2 regions of the Rhodococcus sp. B50 genome follow, and region 2 is predicted to be linked to the other one. Evidence: riboswitches for the same ligand, from Rfam matches in the RefSeq annotation. Region 2 holds a riboswitch; the other holds the start of a gene.

Region 1 (3,389 bases), on a different contig from region 2:
GACGTGGCCGACCGGCATGCGCGTGATCGTCAGGAAGGAGAGACCGCATCCGGGTGCGCAGTTGCGGTTCACCGACCGTGACGGCCTGCGGTTGACGGCGTTCGTGACCAACACCCGCCGCGGGCAACTCCCCGATCTGGAGTTGCGGCACCGCCGTCGGGCTCGGTGCGAGGACCGGATCCGGACAGCGAAAGCAACCGGGCTGCAGAATCTTCCGCTGCACGGGTTCGATCAGAACCGGATCTGGCTCGCGCTCGTGCAACTGGCATGCGAGTTGACCGCGTGGATGCAGATGCTGGCATTCACCGAGGTCCCGGCGCGGCGGTGGGAGCCGAAACGGCTGCGGCTGCGGGTGCTGTCGATCGCCGGGAAGATCGCCCGCCATGCCCGTCAGGTTCGGCTGCGGCTGGCCGCGACGGCTCCCGGTGTCGATGTTCTCGTGGCCGGCCTGAACCGGCTCACCGCGCTACCTGCACCTGTGTGACCTGCACGAATCTTCATTTATCGAGTCGAAAGGACACTCAGTTCGGGGCCGTGGACCCCGACGTCACCCGACCGTGTCGGGCGACCAAGCGTGGATGCACACCGGATCCACCGCCTCCACCATCGAATCCGAACTGGTCAGGCCGGCACGCGGGACTCACGAAAGATTGAGGTTACCTTCCGGCCGCACATTTGTGGTCGCGCTTCCCGACGGCAATCTCATCCGAGTCACCGTGATGGACCGACCGGCACGATTTCCGCCCACTGTTTCGCCTTCACGAGGCTGAGCACGTCCGAGAGTCAGCCGGCAGCTGCGACATCGAAGCAGCGGTCGTCGGTTCGGTAGCCCGTCGACCCTCAGCTGTTCGGGGTGCTGCGCCGCGTGTCATTCTTCGGCCATCGCGTCCTGGAACCGTTTCGTCCGTTCTTCCTGAGTGAGTCGAGAACACCAGGAGCAGTAGCGTCCGTCGGGGGCGGCGTACCAGTGGCAGCAGGTCCTGCGGTCGTACTGCAGACGGGGGCCACAGGGCCCGGTGAGGATCCGGAAGTCACCGCTGCGGCGCAGCTCCGGGCGAGCCGAGAGCAGTTCCTGGGCGTGCTCACGCAGCGTGTGCGCATCCAGATTCAGGTCGGACCGGCGCGCGAGTGTTCGGAAGGCACCGGCGAATCCCGCGGCGATGTTGCCCAGAAGGTTGCCCATCCCGGGGCCTGTCTCGGCGCGCACATTCTGCGCCAGGGGTGTCAGGTGCCCGTCGACGGTCGTTTCGAGGAGGTGTTCGGGTGTGGCGTCTGTCCGCGCTTTCGGTGCGTCGAGCACCAGCAGATCGGGTGTGCCGGCGACAAAGCGCACGCGGACACTCGGGGCGCGAAGGTCGAGCGCAACCCCGTACAGCACCCATGCCGCCGTCGCGACGCCGCAGACACGGTGGCAGTAACGCTGGAAGACCAGCGAACCGACGTGCCGTGCCACCGGCATCTGCCGGTGCCGGGCATGTAGTTCGATCATCCTCTGTGTCTGCCCGGACGTCGGGTCGCACAGTTCGGCGGCGGCGAACCAGTCGACCTCAGCAGCGTCGTCGGAGACGGTGTTCGCCGCGGACCGGGTGCCGATGCGAAATGGGGGCCCGAGTGCATCGATCTTCTCCAGCATGGTGTGCAGATCGGTCATGTGTCAGTCTTTCTACCTCGGGCGACCCGGTCCTGGGCCGTGCCGGTGCGCGCAGCAACGACCGTGTCGACATCGTTCAGCGCCGGGATCAGCTCGCTGTTGGAGTGGTTGGCCACCACGGCAGACTCGATCGGTCCGTCGAATTCCACGGTCCGACCCGCATCATCGACGACCGGGATCGTCCGTTCCGAATAATCCTCATCCGGCTGCTCCGGGGCCGAACAGGCGGCGGTCGCTACCAGCCCGAACGTTGCCGACGTCACCGCCATCTGTGGCGGGGCAGGCGTGGACGGAAAGTACGGATAGTCATCGTATGAAGGCTCCTCGGCCGTGTAGGCAGGAGGACTGGCGCACTCCTGGGCCGGTAGGTATCGGACTCGAAACCTGCTCGGCGACTGCGCATACGTGCGCCGAGGTCTCTCACCGTTGCGGGACAGTTCCGGGTTCTCACCGGATTCCCTCTTGCGTCGGCATCACCCCAGCCGATAGGCGCGGGACGGGGCGGTGCCGAACCGGCCGTGTGGAAGCCTACCCGAGCGTGGGCGTGGCCCCTGAAGAGTGGACACGGGGTTGTGTACGTCAAGCGGCCTGATCGAGGGTAGCCCCATGGTCGACCTCGAAGTCAAGTGGTGATCGGTTCCCCAGTGATGAGTGCCGTCGGCGTGTGTTGTATCGAGTGATCCAGCGGAAAACCTCGGTGCGGGATTGCGCTTCGTCGAACCAGCGTTTCGCGCCCTGAAGCGTCTCCCGCTTCAACGACGCATTGAAGGACTCGGCCATCGCGTTGTCGGCGCTCGACCCGATTTGGCCCATCGATTGCCGCACGCCGTGCCGGCGACATGTCGCCTGGTAGTCCGAGGAGGTGAATTGACGTCCGTGATCCGAGTGGAAAATCGCTCCTTCCAGCGACCCTCGTGCCGCGGCCGCATTGTCGAGCGCGTTCTCCACGAGCTCGGTACGCATGTGACCTGCGATCGACCAGCCGACGAGCCGTTTGGAACACACGTCGATCACGGTCGCCAGGTAGAGGAACTCACCGGTGCCGCTGTGGGGAAGGTAAGTGATGTCACCGACGAATACTCGTCCAGGCTCGTCGGCGGTGAAATCACGGTTGACCAGGTCTTCGAAGACCTGTGCCCCAGGATCCTTGATCGTCGTGTTCTTCGGTTTACGCAGATGCACACCGACGATGTTGTTCTGTCGCATCAACCTGGCCACCCGCTTGTGATTGACCGTGCCCGGCACCTGGTCATCATCGGCCAGTTCGGCGGTCATCCGCCGGTAACCGAGGGTGTGGTCCCATTCCTGGTGGTGGGCACGTATTCGGTCGACTAGCGCCGCATCGGCCTGCTGGCGGGCAAGCCGAGCCGCCTTTCCGGCTCGCCACTTGTAGTAGCTCGACCGGTGGATGCCGAGCACCGTGCACATCCGCTTCACCTCATGGGTGTCCCGGTGGTCGTCAACGAACCGGAAGCGGATCACCAGTTCGTCTCTGCCGCGAAATATTTCGTGGCCTTGCGCAGGATGTCTCGTTCCTCGCTGAGCTTGTCGTTCTCCGCGACCAAAGCCTGGTTGCGGGCCCGGATCTGCTCGATCTCGGCCTGCATCCGCGCGCACTGCTCCTCGGGTGTCTCCGAGGCATCCACGCTCTTTTCGGGCGCAGACCGCGCCATCGCGGCCTTCTTACGCGCCAGATGCACCCATGTCTTCAACGACCCCCGAGCGACTCCCAGATCCG
Region 2 (3,389 bases):
TGGTGCGATACGGATCCGATGCCGACGACAGCGTGGAGGACGACCGGCCGGCCGAGTCGGAGGGCACATCGCCCGCAGTCTCCTCCGGTGCGCTCCCGCCGCCGGGATCGTCGGGGCCGGGATCGGGATCGGGATCCGGGTCGGTGTCGTCCCCACCCAGCAATTCGTCGAGTAGATCGTCGCTGCTCGTGGGTGCATCGAAGGGATTGCGCCGCCGCCGATGCGGCAGTGCCAGTCGCGCCGCTGCCGCGATGTCCTCGCGTGTCACTTCGGTGCGCCCGTGCCACGCCGCGTGTGCGATCGCGGTGCGAGCAGTGACGAGGTCTGCGCGCATGCCGTCCACGTCGAAGGCCGCACACACCTCGGCGATCGAGACCAGTGCGTCGTCGCTCAGCACGACCTGCGGGACGAGTTCGCGCGCGGCGACGATGCCCCGCGACCATTCGGCGTCCCGATCCGCCCACCGGGCGGCGAACCCGGCGGGATCGGCGTCGAAGGCCATCCGTCGCCGCACGATCTCGGCACGCACCTGCGGGTCGCGGGGCGCGGCCACGTCGACGGCGAGTCCGAAGCGGTCGAGGAGTTGCGGCCGCAGTTCGCCTTCTTCGGGATTCATCGTTCCGACCAGCACGAACCGGGAAGCGTGTTCGACGGACACACCGTCACGTTCGACGGTGGAACGGCCCATCGCGGCGGCGTCGAGCAGCAGGTCCACGAGGTGGTCGTGCAGGAGGTTGACCTCGTCGACGTACAACACGCCCCGATTGGCGAGGGCCAGGAGACCGGGTTCGTATTCGGCCCTGCGTTCGGACAATGCCTTGCCGAGATGCAGCGACCCGGTGACGCGATCCTCCGCCGCACCGACGGGTAGTTCCACGAGCCGCACCGGCCGGATATGCGCGGCCGCACCGGCAGGATGAGGTCCGTCCGGACAGGACGGATCGGGTGCGGTCGGATCGCACGAGAATCGGCACCCCTCCACGACGGTGACCTGCGGCAACAGTGCGGCGTGGGCACGCACCGTCGTCGATTTCGCGGTGCCCTTCTCGCCGCGTACCAGCACACCGCCTATCGACGGCGACACCGCACACAGGGTCAGGGCCAGCGCGAGGTCGTCGGAACCGACCACCGCACCGAACGGATACACGTGCACTCCAACCTCCACAGGCTCCCGCTGGGATGTTCTCCGGGGCAAGCTGTTCGAAGGCCGGTATTCGGACTTCCCGGTCGGACGCCGTGCGATCACCTTCCCGGACCGTGTGGTCCAGTGGCTGCGCGTATGCGCATGATCGACGACTCCCGGGTCACCGCAGCGGGCCTGTGCCGGATTCTCACCGGCTTCCCGATTATCCCCGTGAGGGGCACCTTCGATTGCCTTGCTGCGGCCGAGTCTAACCCCAACCCGTGGGCTAGGGTTCACCGCCATGGGTTCACGCATCACCGTCGTCGGTATCGGGGCGGACGGGTGGCCGGGTGTGCCGTCGGGCGTCCGGGAACGAATACTCGCCGCCGACGTTCTGCTCGGCGGCCGGCGGCACCTCGACCTGGTGCCCGCCGGCCGTGCGATGCGCGAGGAGTGGCCGTCGCCGTTGCTGCCGGGCCTCGACGATCTCCTCGAGAGGCACGCAGGGAGGGATGTCGTCGCCCTCGCGTCGGGCGATCCGCTGGTCTCCGGGATCGGTACCACCCTGATCCGCCGACTGGGCCGCGACGCCGTCCGGGTGATCCCCGCAGTGTCCTCGGTGGCGCTCGCCCGCACCCGCATGGGCTGGTCCTCGGAGGAATGCGAGACGGTCACCGTGGTGGGACGCGAGATCGACTCACTGCGAAGATTTCTCACCCGCGGCCGGCGACTCGTCGTCCTCGTCGACGGAGCGCGGGTGCCGGACGTCGCGGCGCTGCTGGCCGACGGCGGGTTCGGCAACTCCCGTGTCTCGGTGCTGTCGAATCTCGGTGCCGTGGACGAATCGCGAATCGATTCGACCGCCGCTGATCTCGTGGATGTTCCGGTTCCGTCGTTGAGTCTGCTGTGTATCGACGTCGACGGTTCCGCAGGATTGTCGGCAGTGCCCGGTCTCGACGACGAGCTGTTCGAACACGACGGCCAGCTCAGCAAGCGGACCGTGCGTCTCGCCGCGGTGTGTGCCCTCGCGCCGCGTCCGGGGGAGCTGCTGTGGGATGTCGGTGCCGGCGCCGGTTCCGTCGGAATCGAATGGGCGCGCATCGATCCCCGTTGCCGCACGATCTCGGTGGAGAGCAACGCCGGTCGTGCCGACGCGATCGAACGCAATGCCGCCGCGTTGGGCGTTCCGTCCACCGTGCGCGTCGTCCGCGGACCCGCCCCCGCTGTGCTCACCGGTCTCGAAGCACCCGACGCGATCTTCGTCGGTGGGGGAGGAAGCCGTGAGGGTGTGCTCGACACATGCTGGGACGCACTGGCTCCCGGCGGACGGCTCGTCGCGCACGCGGTGACCCTGGAGACCGAGGCCGTCCTGGTGCAGTGGTGGAAGGTGCACGGTGGTGAACTCGTGCGCCTGTCCGTCGAACACGCCGATCCGATCGGAACGTTCACCGGATGGCGCGCGCAACGACCCGTGGTGCAATGGAGTGCAGTGAAAGGTGAACGATGACCGTCCATTTCGTCGGATCCGGGCCGGGAGCGGCCGACCTGCTCACGCTGCGAGCGGTGAACCTGCTCCGCGAGGTTCCGGTCGTTCTGTACGCCGGTACCTATCTCGATGCCGAGACCCTCTCGCACTGCCGTGACGACGCCGAACTGATCGACACGCAACATCTGGACCTCGACGAGATCACCGCCCACCTCGTCGACGCACACCGGCGCGGGTCCGATGCAGTGCGGCTGTGCTCCGGCGACCCGTCGCTGTACTCCGCGCTCACCGAACAGACGCGACGACTGGACGCCGCGGGTGTGCCCTGGGACGTCACGCCCGGTGTTCCGGCCTACGCTGCGGCGGCCGCGGCGCTCGGTACCGAACTGACCGTCCCCGAACTCGTACAGACGGTCGTGCTGACCCGGACCCAGGCCCGGTCGACGGCGATGCCCGACACCGAGGCGCTCGCGCGGGTCGCCGGGCTCCGGGCGAGTCTCGTCCTGCACCTGGCGATCACGCGCATCCGCGTCCTCGCCGAGGAACTCACGGTGGAGTACGGCGTCGACTGCCCCGTCGCGGTGGTCGCGTTCGCCTCGCGCCCGAACCAGATCGTGCTGCGCGGCACCCTCGCGGACATCGCCGACAGTGTCGAGGCAGCGGGGCTGAAGCACACCGCGGTGATCGTCGTCGGACGGGCACTCGGGGTACGGGAGCAAGCCGACGTCGCCTGCTCGCACCTCTACGACCCCGCCCGCGAACGCGACGGCCTCCGATAAC

Evidence for each region. A riboswitch is a leader RNA that binds a small molecule or an ion and turns the genes downstream of it on or off. The one in region 2 is predicted to bind cobalamin.
Region 1: linked by a shared signal. The riboswitch ahead of GON09_RS24865 (hypothetical protein) and the one ahead of GON09_RS22675 (VWA domain-containing protein) in region 2 are both predicted to bind cobalamin.

Annotation. Positions count from the first base shown of each region.
Region 1 covers NZ_WPAG02000003.1:80,668-84,056, forward strand. Annotated here, with positions in the region: gene GON09_RS24855 (IS1380 family transposase) at 1-484, shown strand, start outside; gene GON09_RS24860 (hypothetical protein) at 869-1,651, opposite strand; gene GON09_RS24865 (hypothetical protein) at 1,648-1,920, opposite strand; cobalamin riboswitch at 1,998-2,178, opposite strand; one part of gene GON09_RS24870 (IS3 family transposase) at 2,231-3,150, opposite strand; one part of gene GON09_RS24870 (IS3 family transposase) at 3,150-3,389, opposite strand, start outside.
Region 2 covers NZ_WPAG02000002.1:4,873,686-4,877,074, forward strand. Annotated here, with positions in the region: gene GON09_RS22675 (VWA domain-containing protein) at 1-1,153, opposite strand, end outside; cobalamin riboswitch at 1,189-1,384, opposite strand; gene cbiE (precorrin-6y C5,15-methyltransferase (decarboxylating) subunit CbiE) at 1,425-2,630, shown strand; gene GON09_RS22685 (cobalt-precorrin-4/precorrin-4 C(11)-methyltransferase) at 2,627-3,388, shown strand.